2 regions of the Ruegeria sp. YTSA144 genome follow, and region 1 is predicted to be linked to the other one. Evidence: riboswitches for the same ligand, from Rfam matches in the RefSeq annotation. Region 1 holds a riboswitch; the other holds the start of a gene.
What was found. A riboswitch is a leader RNA that binds a small molecule or an ion and turns the genes downstream of it on or off. The one in region 1 is predicted to bind cobalamin.
Positions count from the first base shown of each region.

Region 2: linked by a shared signal. The riboswitch ahead of AC2FF8_RS20015 (DUF4198 domain-containing protein) and the one ahead of AC2FF8_RS19405 (hypothetical protein) in region 1 are both predicted to bind cobalamin.

Region 1 is NZ_JBXWNA010000014.1:48,712-56,354, forward strand. It holds gene rsgA (ribosome small subunit-dependent GTPase A) at 1-702, shown strand, start outside; gene AC2FF8_RS19400 (alpha/beta hydrolase family protein) at 742-1,662, opposite strand; cobalamin riboswitch at 1,733-1,954, shown strand; gene AC2FF8_RS19405 (hypothetical protein) at 2,046-2,453, shown strand; gene AC2FF8_RS19410 (protein-tyrosine phosphatase family protein) at 2,445-2,957, opposite strand; gene AC2FF8_RS19415 (DNA polymerase III subunit gamma/tau) at 3,129-4,892, shown strand; gene AC2FF8_RS19420 (YbaB/EbfC family nucleoid-associated protein) at 5,313-5,666, shown strand; gene recR (recombination mediator RecR) at 5,728-6,321, shown strand; gene AC2FF8_RS19430 (hypothetical protein) at 6,477-6,821, shown strand; gene AC2FF8_RS19435 (hypothetical protein) at 6,908-7,396, shown strand; gene AC2FF8_RS19440 (ribonuclease T2 family protein) at 7,393-7,643, opposite strand, start outside.
Region 2 is NZ_JBXWNA010000017.1:10,486-18,128, reverse strand. It holds gene AC2FF8_RS20030 (ABC transporter permease) at 1-282, opposite strand, end outside; gene AC2FF8_RS20025 (sugar ABC transporter substrate-binding protein) at 391-1,410, opposite strand; gene AC2FF8_RS20020 (ROK family transcriptional regulator) at 1,663-2,787, shown strand; cobalamin riboswitch at 2,913-3,111, shown strand; gene AC2FF8_RS20015 (DUF4198 domain-containing protein) at 3,243-4,028, shown strand; gene cbiM (cobalt transporter CbiM) at 4,035-4,646, shown strand; gene AC2FF8_RS20005 (NikL family nickel/cobalt ECF transporter subunit) at 4,643-5,218, shown strand; gene cbiQ (cobalt ECF transporter T component CbiQ) at 5,218-5,997, shown strand; gene AC2FF8_RS19995 (energy-coupling factor ABC transporter ATP-binding protein) at 5,994-6,644, shown strand; gene AC2FF8_RS19990 (hypothetical protein) at 6,749-6,961, opposite strand; gene AC2FF8_RS19985 (hypothetical protein) at 7,038-7,643, opposite strand, start outside.

The sequences.
Region 1 (7,643 bases):
TGCAATGCCGATTTCAATCTGCCCCGGCTGGAACGATATCTGGCGCTTGCGCATCAGGCCGGGTGTTACCCGGTCGTCGTTCTGACGAAGGCCGACAAATCGGCGGACCCTGAAAGTTTCACGGGACAGGTACAATCATTGGACCCGTTCCTGACGGTTCTGGCGATCAACGCGCTGGACCCGGCAGAGGTTGAAAAGGTTCTGTCCTGGTGCCCCAAAAGCCAGACCGGAGCGCTGGTTGGCTCGTCGGGCGTTGGCAAGACGACGCTTGCCAATACCATGACCGGTCAGGTTCTCGCCACCTCGGACATTCGCGAGGATGACGCGCGGGGCCGGCACACGACGACCGCTCGGGCACTGCACCGGATGCGCAACGGCGGCTGGTTGATCGATACACCCGGTATGCGCGCGTTGCGCCTGATGGACGCTCAGGACGGGATCGACGACGTTTTCTCGGACCTTGCCGCGTTGAGCCGGGACTGCCGTTTTTCGGATTGCCAGCACAGCTCCGAGCCCGGATGTGCCGTGCAAAAGGCGATCAGCCACGGCACGCTTGACCCGGCTCGATTGGACCGGTGGCGCAAGCTTCGGCGCGAAGATCAGCGCAACTCAGAAACTGTCGCGCAGTCCCGGGCGCGGGACAAAGCGTTCGGCAAGATGGTCCGTGGCGTCATGAAGGAAAAGAAGCTTCGCAACCGGTGATGGCAGGACGGTGCCCGGCCCGTCCTGCGCCGCGTCTGGTCAGGCGATCAGTCGCGGCCAAACCGCTGCGTTGCGCCGGGCAAATGCTCCGATATGTCCAACCTCAGGCAACCCGAAATCGGCGGGGCTCAGCAGGTGACGGTTGGCATCGGGGCCGTATAGTTCCGCAAGCCGCCAAACCGCTTCCGGCGGCACCATCTGGTCGTCCTCGAAGGTGAACAAATCCACGGGCGTTCCAGAATCCTTCCACTGCGCCGCAGGTAACTCATGCCCGATTTCAGGCACATAATTCAAAGGCGCGGTACACCATTTGCGCCACTGCCAATAGACCGATGCCGGCAGGTCCGAGCCAAACCCGATCGCCTTTCCGGGAAGGTAGCCAAGGGCTCGGGCCAAAAGCGGAGCATGGCCGTACCAGAACAACCCCGCCAAACCCCGATAGGGCCACGGATGGTCGCTTAGGGTCACAAGCCCCGAACACACACAGATCATCCGGTCAATCAGATCGATATCCGGTTGCACAGGCCCCAACATCGCGCCGACGGAATGGCCGATGGTCCAGTGTTTCGCATTCGGGTATCGCCGACGCATTTCCGCCCGTGCCGCGGGCATGTCGATCAAGGCCCAATCCGCCATGGTCGCACGCGAATCTTTCAGGCGGCCGGTCAAGGAATGCCCATAATCCCGATAGTCATAGGTCAGGCAGGCCATACCCTTCTCAGCGGCAAGCCATCGTGCGAAATGACGGTAATAATCACGCGGCACACCCGTTGCACTGTTCAGCACAACGACGATTTCGGGCGAAGTCAGCGGGCTATACAATCGGGCGGACAGTGTTTTCTGCCCGGAAGGAAAGCGAAACTCCTCGGTCAATACCGTTTGCTCTGTATCCAACATGATCTCTGGCTTTTCGCTTGGTAAATCCGGTTTCCGAACCTCGACACCCTCGACATTATGCATGAACCTACATCGTATCCAGCATGACCAAGCGTCCGGCCAAAAGATCGGCTTGACTCGATGCGTACTCAAACGCTAGCGGTTGTGTGATGGTTTCCGGCCTCCACAAGGGGTCGGGATGAAAAGGGAACACGGTGCGGTAATGTCTGGTCATGCAGGCAACAACCAAATCCGCGACTGCCCCCGCAACTGTAAGCGGTAAGCGATGCCAAAACACCACTGGCCCGAAAGGCTGGGAAGGTCGGCAAAGCGATGACCCGCAAGTCAGGAGACCTGCCATCGGAAACGAAACCGAAACTCGGACGGGGTGTCCGGGCAGGTCCTGACGGCATCACGCTGTCCCACCTGTCCCAAATATCCTGTCCACCACGCGCGGAGGGCGCAGGATGATCTGGAAGACAAAAACGCATGAATTCAGTGCAACAGTATGTCAGCGGACGGGCAAAACCTGCCCCGCTTTGGCGCGGCTGGCGCGCTCGATATCCGAAGCCATGACCCAGGCGACCTCGGCCACAAGTGATGATTTCGAGATTGAGGGCAGCAGCGAGCTGTCACATTGCACCGACGGATGTCACGCAGTTTTCAGGGCGCAATCAGACAGCCTTCGTGTCTTTTGCGGCACGCAGCCCGAAGCAGCAATTGAGCCCCTGAACCTCTATGCCGAATTGGTCTTCGGAAACACGGTCAGTGCGATGCCATCCGGCGTCGTGCAAACCCCACCCTGCGCGATGATCGAAGTTTCCACGATCCGGCCGCGAAAACCTGTTTGCGCGCCCGCGCAGATTTCAATCTGAGTCCAGACTGACCTGTGCCTGCGCACGCTGCGAGGCCCAGGCCAGTTGCGCATCCGTTTCGACGGCGCAGGGGCGCACCGCCCGCAATCGTTCCAGCGCTGTGTCCGCGCGTTCGCCGCATTCAATCATCAGCCGCAGAACAACCATACCTGACCTGCCACAGCCCCCACGGCAATGCACCAAAACGCGACCTCCTCCTGACAGCGCGTGTCGGGCTGCGGCGCTGACGGACGGCCACGCGTCATCAATCGCTTGTGTCGGCGCTCCGAAATCTTCGATCGGCAGGTGAACCCATCTGCTGGCGCGGCTTTGAATGTCGCTGCCGAAATCCTTCGCCCCATCCTGAAGCATCTCGACATCCGTTGTCATCGATACAACAAGCCCCGGCTGCCAGCCTGCGATCATATCCAGATCGCTGAAATAATCCCCGCCACGTCCGGGCATCGAGGTCAGTGCAAGCGTTCCGCCACCGACTTGCAGGGCGTAGATCACCAACTGCGACATGAAACGTGTCCTCCCCAAAGAACTCTTTACAAAAATGAGTCATTAAATCTGCTAACGCAGTTTAGTGCGAAAGCGACTCGTTTCTAAAACAAAAATCATCACACCACGCTGTGGACGCGGGCAACGGTGGCCACTACGCTGTGCCCAAGCCCCGAATCCCAACGAGAAGACATGACAGACAGCTCCAGCCCCGCCTATCAGGTTCTCGCCCGCAAATATCGCCCGGAAACCTTTGCCGATCTGGTGGGTCAGGATGCCATGGTGCGCACCCTGAAAAACGCGTTCGCGGCCGATCGGATCGCGCAGGCCTTCATCATGACTGGCATTCGTGGCACCGGCAAAACCACGACCGCGAGGATCATCGCTAAGGGCATGAATTGCATCGGTCCGGACGGAACCGGCGGCCCCACAACCGAACCCTGCGGTCAGTGCGAACATTGTGTCGCCATCATGGAAGGCCGCCATGTCGACGTGATGGAGATGGACGCCGCCAGCCGCACAGGCGTCAACGATATCCGCGAGATCATCGACAGCGTGCGCTATCGCGCCGCCAGCGCGCGTTACAAGATTTATATCATCGACGAGGTCCACATGCTCTCGACCAGCGCCTTCAACGCGCTGCTCAAGACGTTGGAAGAACCGCCCGCGCATGTGAAGTTCATCTTCGCGACCACTGAAATCCGCAAAGTGCCTGTCACTGTGCTGTCCCGCTGCCAGCGCTTCGACCTGCGCCGGATCGAGCCCGAAGACATGATTGGCCTGCTGCGCAAGATCGCCGAATCGGAAAACGCCCAGATCGCCGAAGACGCGCTGGCGCTGATCACCCGAGCAGCGGAAGGATCGGCCCGGGATGCGACCTCGTTGCTGGATCAGGCGATTTCGCACGGGGCTGGCGAGACGACCGCCGATCAGGTCCGTGCAATGCTTGGACTGGCAGACCGTGGCCGGGTTCTGGACCTTATGGATATGATCCTGCGCGGCGATGCCGCCGGTGCACTTACCGAGTTGAGCGGCCAATACGCCGAAGGCGCGGACCCGCTGGCGGTGCTGCGCGATCTGGCCGAGATCACGCATTGGGTGTCCGTCGTGAAGATCACGCCTGACGCGGCGCAGGACCCGACGGTTTCTCCGGACGAACGGACCCGGGGCCAACAGATGGCCGAGGCTCTGCCGATGCGGGTCCTGACCCGGATGTGGCAAATGCTGCTGAAGGCGCTCGAGGAAGTCTCGGCTGCCCCCAACGCCATGATGGCCGCTGAAATGGCCGTTATCCGCCTGACTCATGTGGCTGATTTGCCCAGTCCCGAAGAACTGATCAAGCGATTGCAGGATACCCCGCCACTGCCGCCGGGCGGGCCCAATGGCGGCGTTTCGATTTCCCGACCGGACGCCGGTCCGGCGCCGGCTGGCGCGGCCCATCCGCCTGCCTTCGCATCGCCCTCTCGCGGTGCCGGTGGTGCGCCGGTTGCAGCCTTGGCGCAGGATACCCAAACGGCCCTCGCGCGGTACCCGACCTTCGACCACGTGGTCGAACTGATCCGGACCAATCGCGACGTGAAGCTGCTGGTCGAGGTGGAAAACGGCGTGCGCCTCGTCTCCTATCAACCCGGGCGAATCGAATTCACACCCGCCGCCCAGGCACCGGCGGATCTGGCTCCACGGCTGGGCTCTGCCTTGCAACGCTGGACAGGAAACCGGTGGGCTGTCTCGATCGTCTCGGACGGAGAAGCCCCCACAATTGCAGAAATACGGGACGAAGCCGAGCTGGCACTGAAGTCCGAGGCTGAACAACACCCTTTGGTTCAGGCTGTGCTGGCGCAATTCCCCAAGGCGAGAATCACCAATATCGAAACGCCGGAACAACGCGCCGCCAAGGTCGAGACCGAAGCGCTTCCCGAGGTTGAAGACGAGTGGGACCCGTTCGAGGAAGATTGACCCCGCGCCGCCCTTCCCCCCGGTTTCAATCGAACACATCCACCCTTGATGCGAGGCAGGGACTTGTGCGCATATCCCCTCTGCCTGCATGTCTCAGATCGTTTGTTGCGACATCGGCCAGCGGAAGGTGACCCGTGACAACTCTGATCCGGGTGCTCCCTGGCCATTCGAACCCCGCCCCGAGTTTCTGTGCCCCATTCAATCACTCTCGGTTGCAGACCAAATGCGCGCCAAGGACGATCTGCGCTTGTCGGGCCTGCTGGCAAATCTGGCGTCGCAGATGGGCGGTAGGTTCCTGCTGGCGCCTGCGCCGGTCAACATGCCGGCCGTAACGGTTGAGCCACCCACCGGCGGGAGAACCCTTGTGCCATGTGGCTGCTGCCCGTATCTAGAGCGCAAACGGAGACACAGGAGAATACTATGCTGAAAGGACTCGGCGGGCTTGGCGGTCTGGGCGACATGGCCAAGATGATGAAATCCGCGCAGGACCTGCAAACCAAGATGACCGAGATGCAGGAAGAGCTGAACAACATGATGGTTGTCGGCGAATCCGGTGCAGGCCTTGTCAAGGCAACGGCGACAGCCAAGGGTGAACTCAAAGGTCTGGATATCGACCCATCCATCTTCAACGGCGATGACAAGGAAGTGGTCGAAGACCTGATCCTGGCCGCCATCAAGGATGCCCAGACCAAGGCAGCCGAACGTTCGCAGGAAGAAATGGCCAAGCTGACCGAAAGCATGGGCTTGCCCGCAGACATCAAACTGCCGTTCTGAGCTTCATCTTTTCCAAAATACTCCCGCCGGAGGCTCCCTCCGGCGCAAGACAGGATTGGCCATGAGTTCGAACAGCGACATCGACAACCTGATCGACCTGATGGCCAAGCTGCCCGGCCTCGGCCCCCGCTCGGCCCGCCGCGCCGTTCTGCACCTGATCCGCAAACGTGCCCTGCTGCTGACGCCCCTGTCTGATGCCATGCAGCAGGTCGCGATCACCGCCCGCGAATGCCTGAATTGCGGCAACGTGGGCACCACCGATATCTGCGATATCTGCAACGATGAGGCCCGCGCAACCGGCGAGCTGTGCGTGGTCGAAGACGTGGCCGATCTGTGGGCGATGGAGCGCGCCGGGGTCTTCAAAGGCCGCTACCACGTTCTGGGCGGCACGCTGTCGGCGCTGGATGGGGTCGGGCCGGACGAACTGCGCATTCCCCGCCTCAGGGATCGGGTGACAGCCGAGGGTATCACCGAGGTCATATTGGCGCTGAACGCGACAGTCGACGGCCAGACCACCGCGCATTACATCGCCGATCAGTTGGAAGGACAGGTGCGCCTGACTTCGCTGGCGCAGGGCGTGCCGATTGGGGGCGAGCTGGATTATCTGGATGACGGAACGATTACAGCGGCGCTGCGGGCGCGAAAGGAACTGTAGTTCTATTTCCTGGTTCTTTTTGTTCGCGCGGCTTTTGCGTCAGTCGTCGCCTGCACAGCGCACAGCGCTCGCTCAAATATCGCGGTACCCACCTTGACAGCGGTATAGTTATTGGATGAGTTGCTTTCTGTTAATTTGACGGATTATCAAACACGATGAAACACTTAGCGTTTGTTGCAATTGTTGCTGCTTTCTCCTCGCCCATTGCCGCTGAAACTCTCTACTTATACGAAGACACCCACGATCTACCGCCGCCATACAAACAATGGTGGAGCGCTATTCCGGAAGACAAAAGATATGATGAACAAACAGACAGGCACGTCTATGTTCGCGGTGAAGGTAAGTATGGCGATTTTTTCGGCGTTCTATACGTTGATTGCATTAACCCTGAATACTCCGAATGGTTAGCTGTTGGAGGGTCGCTGAATTCAGAAGACGTTCCAAACCAGGCAATTGTTAACCTGAGACTTGAGATTTGTTCCAACGGCGACGAGACCTGACACAGCCCCTTGGAAATTAACAGATTGTCTAACTTCTACGACAATTTACAATGACATTAATAGATTGTCTGATTTGTGGATGTGCTATGACCCGCCTTCTAGCCCTTACCTTCGCCGCCTTCACCGCAACCGCCGCCCTTTCACAAGAGCTGATCGACAAAGGCTACGTCGAAGGCTGGAACATCATGATGGACCCCGCACTTGGCAACGGGTGCCTGATCCAGACGGTGTATCAGGATCTCTCAGTCGTGCGACTGGGCTATGACGCGCTGGGCAATCGTGGGTATTTCGCCGTCTACAACAAAGCCTGGGGCGACATTAAACAGGGTGAGAGTTATCCGATCCGGTTCGATCTGGACGGCAAAAGCTATGATGCAACGGCCATCGGGTTCAACGAACGTGACGTGCCGGGCGCAACCGTGTTTTTCACCGACCGGAGTTTCGTGAACGCCATCGCCCAGAACAAGACAATGACAGTCTACAATCCGGCAGGTGAGGTGGTGATGGCCATTGACCTAAAAGGGACCGCCAAGGCGCTGGATTATGCGCGGGACTGTCAGAACAAAAAGCTTTAGCGAATCGGATCGAACAGCGCGTCCTTGGCTGTGCAGTCGCGGATCACATCCCGACCGCAGGGTACGGGGTCAAGATCGCGCGACAGGCACAGGCGGACCTCTTCGATATAGCCCTGTTTGCAGGTGATCGTGATCATGTCGCGCTCCAATTCCGGGTTGGCCTTCAGGAATGCCTCCTCGACCACCGAAGCCGGCAGTTTGACGGACGAATCCAGCTTGCGGAACACCTCAGGGCGCTTGACCGCTT
Region 2 (7,643 bases), on a different contig from region 1:
GATGACGAGGCTTTGCGCCGCCGCCACGATCCCGACGATCTGGACCTGCTGCAAAATCAGGGTCAGCGCAAATGGCGAGAAAAACTTGGAGCCCAACAAGACACCGAAAATGACGATGGCAGCGACAAGAACGATCAGCGGCACCAGAGAGGGGTTCACATGCAGAAAATGCTGAACCGTTCCGACAAACCCGCGGTGGTGATCGTCAAATTCGGCAACCTGTTCCGGGCTGCCTTTCGCAGCGGCTTCGAAGTCGTCTGATCGTCGTGAAGTATCGGACATGAATGTTCCCCCAAAGCGTCAGGTCACTGACGACTTTAGCAAGTTTTCGGGCGAATGGGTGGTTTGAAAAGCGGAAGGCCGCCCTCTGCGGCCCTCCGGGTGGTCAGGTCATCCCCAGCAGAGGTCCATGCCTTCTTTGACCGAGATCGACTCGACGCCTTCGGCAGGCTTGTCCGTTACAAGCGCCACGCCGGTGTCAAAGAAATCCTTGCCGGGTGTGTTTTCTGGTTTCACGCCTTCGTCCGCCCATTTCTTGACGGCCTCAACCCCCAGCGATGCCATCAACAGCGGGTATTGCTGTGACGTCGCGCCGATTACACCGTCGGCAACGTTTTGGACGCCCGGGCAGCCTCCGTCCACGGAAACGATGAGCACGTCATTTTCGCGCCCGATGGCTTTCAGCGCCTCGTAGGCGCCTGCTGCCGCAGGTTCGTTGATGGTGTGAACAACGTTGATCGTCGGATCCTTGGCCAGAAGGTTTTCCATCGCGCGGCGACCACCTTCTTCGTTGCCGGCGGTGACATCACTTCCGACCAGACGGGGGTCATCTTCATCGCCGATCACGTTCGGGTCCGCCAGATCGATACCGAAGCCTTGCAGGAAACCCTGATTGCGCAGCACATCCACTGTCGGCTGGCTGACGGCAAGATCCAGTGTCGCGATTTTGGCGTCGTTGGCCGCGTCGCCCAGCGTGGCTTTTGCCCATTGTCCAATCAGCAGCCCGGCCAGGAAATTGTCCGTGGCAAACGTCGCGTCGGCCGAGTCAATGGGTTCCAGCGGCGTATCCAGAGCAATAACCAGAACCCCTGCATCCCGCGCCTGCTTCACGGCCGGAACGATGGATGAAGTGTCCGAAGCCGTCAGCAGAATGCCCTTGGCGCCGTCCAGAATGCAGGTCTCAATGGCTTGCACCTGCGTTTCATGGTCGCCGTCAACTTTGCCTGCAAAGGCTTTGAGCGTCATTCCCAGCTCTTCCGCCTTCGCTGTCGCGCCTTCCTTCATTTTGACAAAGAACGGGTTGGTGTCTGTCTTGGTGATCAGGCAAACGGTTTCACCGTCCGCCATTGCACTGCCAGCCATGGCAGTAACCCCGAGCGCAGCTGCACCCGCAAGTTTTGCAAGTTTCATCGATTATCCTCCCAGTTTTTCCTATGCCGAGTAGGGCACGAGGGCGATCAGGCAAAAATCCTGATCCCATAAGAAACAATCACAAGAATCGAAATTTGAGTCAATAAATAAATCACTCTTAATTATTATTGACAGGGCGGGCGGGCTTTCCCATTCTTCAGCAGGAAAGGGGTGGTCGTGCCGGAAAAATCATCACGGAAAAATTCGATTGGTTCACAGGGGTCAGTGGTGCGCGGAACCAATCAAAGCGGCATGCGGGCCCGCAACGAACGGCTGGTGTTGTCGCTTGTCCGACGTCATCAGGCCCTTGCGAAGTCCGAACTCGCGCGCATGACCGGACTGTCGGCACAAACGGTTTCCGTCATCATGCGTCAATTGGAAAAAGATGGGTTGCTTTTGCGCGGTGAACCGGTCCGTGGGAAAGTCGGGCAACCTTCCGTTCCCATGCGTCTCAACCCGGATGGTGCGTTTTTCTTTGGGCTCAAGGTCGGGCGCCGCAGTACCGAGCTGGTTTTGACTGACTTTGTGGGAAACGTGCGGCAACGCAAGCGGCGAACCTATGACTATCCAACGCCGAAAGCCACTTTGGAGTTTTCCACGCAGAGTCTGGGCAAAATGATGTCATCCATGTCGCCCGAGGCCAAAGGCAGGATTGCGGGTCTTGGAATTGCCATGCCGTTCTACCTGTGGGACTGGGCCCAGGCCCTTCAGGTTCCTCAGGAAGAAATGGACCCGTGGCGCGTATCAGACCTGAAGGCTGACCTGGCTGGTCGCCTCGATATGCCGGTTTTTCTGCAAAATGACGCAACGGCGGCTTGTGGTGCGGAACTGGTATTCGGTCCGGCCGATGGACCAAGGGATTTTCTGTACTTCTATATCGGGTTTTTCATTGGCGGCGGTGTGGTTCTCAATGGCGCGATCTTTTCGGGGCGTGGAAACTCGGGGGCGATCGGCCCCCTGCCTGTGCCGGATGGTACGGGCGGTGTCAGGCCGCTTATCGACGTGGCCAGCCTTTATGTGCTCGAGCGTGCGATCACGACAGCAGGGGCGACCTCGCTGTCTTTATGGGAAACGACCGAACGTTGGGATGTGCCAAATGTTCAACTGGAAAACTGGTTGAAACAGACGGCGAGCGGGATTGCCCATGCGATTGTCTCATCCTGTAGCCTGATAGATTTCGAATGCGTGAAGATTGACGGCTGGATGCCGCAGGAAATCAAGGCGCGTTTGGTTGAAATGGTCGAAGACAAACTGTCCAAGCTGAACCTGACCGGTCTTGAGCGCCCCGTGGTGCTGGAAGGGACCGTGGGCCCGGAAGCACGCTCACTGGGCGCGGCAAGCCTGCCATTGTCGGAAAGGTATCTTTCAGAAGCTTAGGCATGAAATCATCCTGCTGCCTTGGATTTTTCACGAAGTCGATTTACCCGCCCAAAATTGCCGAATTCAGCATTTTTTCGACGGCCACGGCACATTTTCGTTGACCGAGGGCTGAGTTGTCTGGCAAGCCGCTCGGCATGTCCGGTTCCGGGGCTTGCTCTGGAATCAATAGGGAATGCGGTGCGGGCTCAGGCCCAATTCCGCAACTGCACCCGCAACTGTAAGCGGCGAGCAGGGCTGAAACGCCACTGGGGTTTGCCCGGGAAGGCCAGTCCAACGCTTTGACCCGCAAGTCAGGATACCTGCCGGACATGTGCCCTCTAACGGGCACTCCTAATCGGCGACGGGATGTGCGTCGGACCAGGATGCCTGAAAGGGTAATTTGGCGTCGAATGTCCTGTGGTCAAAACGAATTTCGCGCCGGGATTGGCGCGACGGGACAAGGACGACTGTTCATGAAAACGCTGCTCAGTGCAGCCGCTGCCGTGATGGCACTTCCTGCCATGGCAAATGCGCATTTCCTTTTGGAATACACCACCGACACCATGATCGAGAAACCGGGTGATGTGCCGGTCAAGCTGATTTTCTGGCATCCGTTCGAAAACGGCCATGTCATGGATCTGGAAAAGCCGCAGGAATTCTATGTGATCCACAACGGTGAAAAGACCGATTTGCTGGATACGCTGGAACCTATCCGGTTCACCGGCGGGCAAAACGAGGGCGCGGCGTTCAAAGGCAGTGTCCCGGTCAAACGGTCGGGTGACTATGTGCTGGTGACGGTTCCTCAGCCTTACTATGAGGAATCCGAAGACATCTATATCCAACAGCTCACCAAAGCCTTCCTGAACCGCAACGAATTACCGACCGACTGGATGAATCCCGTGGGTCTGCCGACCGAGATTGTCCCGCTGAACAAGCCGACCAACATCATCGCGGGTTCAACCTTCACGGGCCGTGTGCTGGCTGATGGTCAGCCGGTTGCGGGGGCCGAGATCGAGATCGAATACATGGCCGCCGAACCCGACATGGACAGCGCGGCCGCTTCTGCACCGAAAGTGTCCCCTATGCCGGGTGGTGCGGTGGTCGCCATATCTGACGACAACGGGTATTTTTCGTTCGGCGTTCCAAAAGCCGGCTACTGGGGTTTCGCAGCACTTGGATCCGGTCCGGCAACCGAACATGAGGGCAAAGAACTCAGCCAGGATGCGGTGATCTGGATTCGCGCCTGGGATCTGGAGTAACCCCGAATGCACATCGTCGACGGAGCCCTTTCCAACCCGGTTGTTGTTGGCGGCGCCATAGCGGCCGCGGGTGGGATCGCCATGGGTCTCAGGTCTCTGGATCTTGATCGCATCCCCACTGCCGGTGTGCTGTCAGCCAGTTTCTTCGTAGCATCGTTGATCCACGTACCCATTGGTCCGTCGTCGGTCCATTTGATCCTCAACGGTATGGCCGGGCTGCTGCTTGGTTGGGCCGCATTCCCGGCTTTGTTCGTCGGGCTTTTGCTACAGGCGGTCTTCTTCGGCTTTGGCGGGTTGACGGTGCTGGGGATCAACACCGTCAATATCGCCCTGCCCGCGGTGGTGGCCGGAATGCTGTTCGGTCGTCTGATCGCGCGCGGGACACCTTTGCATGGTGCGATTTGGGGCGGTGTCGGCGGCGCATTTGCAATTGCGGCGACAACCGGCATGGTCGCGATTTCCCTGGCGCTGTCGGGGGATGAGTTCCTGCCCGCTGCCAAGCTTGTTTTCTTCGCCCATATTCCAGTCATGGCCATCGAGGCGATTATGACCGGGTTCGCCGTCTTGTTGGCGCGCAAGGTCAAGCCCGAACTGTTTTTCAGAGGAGCAACCACATGAAGCATCTGGTTGTCATACTGGCTGTGTGCTGTGCGCCCGTGCCTGCCCTGGCGCACAAGGTCATAGCCGGCGTTTTCGAGTCGGGAGACGTGATCGAGGGCGAGATCGGCTTTTCCAACGGTGATATGGCAAGCGGGACCGAGGTCATTGTCACCGGCCCGGACGGGGCCGAGCTGGGTCGATCGGTCACGGATGCGGACGGTTTCTTTGTCTACACGCCGACCTCGGCCGTGGCGCACACCTTCTTTGCTGACCTTGGCGCCGGGCATGTGGCCGAAGTCACGATGTCTGCCGAAGATGTCGCGCGGGTTCTGGGTGTTGCCGTGGCAGAAACCGGAGACTCGTCTTCGGCTGCTTTGACACCGGCCAGCGGTTCGGCGGCTTCTCTCAGCGTCGAAGAACAGCAGGTTATCGCCAAAGCCGTGCGTGATGAATTGCGCCCGCTCAGGCGCGAGATTGCGGCCTATCGCGAACAGAATGACCTGCAAACCATCCTTGGCGGGATCGGGTACATCGTTGGTCTGTTCGGTCTGGGCTTTTACATGGCGGCCCGCCGCAAGCTGGCGTCCTGATGGCACACGTTCTGGGGCACCAAGAAAAAACACTGGCCGAAGCCGGTGACGGGCCGGACGGTCTGATCAGCCAGCTGGATCCCCGGATGCGTATCGTCATGGCGGTTGCTTTTGCTGTCGTGACCGTGGCGCTGTCATCCCTCGGCGCGCTTTGCGTGGCGCTGACAGTGTCGCTTTCGCTTCTGATAGTTTCCCGTCTGCCGTGGCGAAAGACGTTGAAGCGAATGGCCATGATGGATGGGTTCATCCTGTTCATGCTGGTCCTGCTGCCCTTTTCGATGCCCGGAGCCCCGATGTTCACGCTTTGGGGATTCCCCGCAAGCTGGCAGGGTTTCTGGAAAGCGGTCGAGATTGCTTTGACCGCCAATGCCGTGATCCTGTCCCTGATGGTTTTGGTCGGCACGATGGAGCCAGTCACTCTGGGTCACGCCTTGCATCGTCTGCGGTGCCCGGAAAAGCTGGTTTACCTGCTGATGTTCACGATCCGGTATATCGAGGTGTTGCGGGAAGAGTATCTGCGCTTGCGCGCCGCCATGAAGGTGCGCGGTTTTCGGCCAGCAACAAACTGGCACACATATCGCAGCTTTGGCTACCTTGTGGGCATGATGCTTGTGCGCGCGATCGAAAGATCGGAACGCATCCTGGCCGCGATGAAGTGCCGGGGGTTTTCCGGGCGTATGCCGTTGCTTCAGGAATTTGCCCTGACCCGCGCGGACATTGTGTTTGCGGCTGGTTTCAGCGGTCTCTGCCTGGGTCTGATCATTCTGGAATTCGCATGACACTGATCGCGCTAGAAGACATCTGTTTTTCCTACCCCGGCCAGCCACCCGTTCTGGACGGGGCCAGCCTGAGCCTGAATGCCGGGCAGCGCCTGTCTCTGACTGGTCCGAACGGTGCGGGAAAATCGACGCTCCTGCGCATCACGCTTGGGTTGCAGCGCCCGAGTTCTGGCACCGTCACCGTTTTTGGTCAGAAACGCGTGGAAGAGGCCGATTTCCACGAAGTGCGCCGCCGGGTGGGGCTTGTATTTCAGGATGCGGACGATCAGCTGTTCTGCCCGACCGTCGCCGAAGACATCGCCTTTGGGCCGCTCAATCTGGGCAAGACCCGTGACGAAGCGCTTGCCATTGTCGACAAAGTTCTGGGCGATCTGGACCTGATACACCTGAAGAACCGCATCACACACAAGTTGTCAGGCGGTGAAAAACGGCTGGTGACACTGGCGACGGTTCTGGCGATGGATCCCGAAGTGCTGTTGCTGGACGAACCGACGAATGCGCTGGATACGAAAAACGAAGCGCGCCTGCTGGAAATCCTGCGCGCGTTGCCACAGGCGATTCTGCTTGTCAGTCATTCGCCGGCGTTCCGCTTGGAACTGGCACCCGATGAACTGGATCTTCGCGACGGGAAGCTGGTGCCGGTCTGAACTGTTCCCGCGATAACCGGACATGGTGGTTTCAGAAATGCAATCACACCGCCTGAGCCTGGCCATGAATCCGACAGCAAGCCCAGTGCGTCGTCAGGCCTTGGCTATGTGCGCTTACGGCTCATCAGTCCATATCTGACCGCCCATGCCCGAAAAGACCCGCGTCTGCGCCTGTCCTGTTTCACAGGTTGCCTGGATTGCGCACCGCCTTTGCGGTTGAATTCGAACACGTCGATTATCCGCTCGGCACAGCCACAGGCTTCGCCCATGCCGACTTTGGCGAAATAGAATTTCTCGAAACGTTCCGGGTTTTGCATGGCTGACCTCCTGAATGCATTGAACCTCATGAAGGGTGCTCTGCCAAATCACTTTCCCGCATTTCAGGCAGCTGCGCTATGGCGCGGCGAACTCGTTTCCTGTCCAGACATTGTCCAGTTGATTGAAGACCGGTGAGGTGATGAGCATTTCAGCGGAATAAAGCAGTTGCAGCTCATCCGCAAACCGCGTGACGCCCGGCACAAGCCCGGTGATATTGCGCCATTCAGCCCAGGTTCCGGGATTTGACAGGCTGGTCGGATTGCCGGGATCAGCGGGCTGGTGCCACCCGGCGGCGTTCAGCAGCGGCGTGAGCGCAAAGCGCGCATCATTGCTGTCGACCTCGGTACAGGCAGCGGCATCGCATTCCCAACTGGTCCAGTCCGCCGCCGCGATGGTTCCGGCGATCGGAGCGGCGGCGTCGATGACCCGAACTAATACCTCGAAACCGCCACCAGCAGTCGGGCGGCTGAGCGACAGGGGATCGGTTGCCACGGCGTGCAAAGCCGCAGTTGGCGCCAGGCTGAGTGTTCGGCCGATCAGAGCCAGCTGCGCAGAGCCGTCTGTTGCGGGAGCAGACCCCGCAGCAGGCAGGGTTCTGACAGGTGTCAAAATCGGAACCGCGCCACCACGGATCGTGATTTCCTGCACCGCATTGTCAAAGGCCGGAACAAAGTCGCTGCG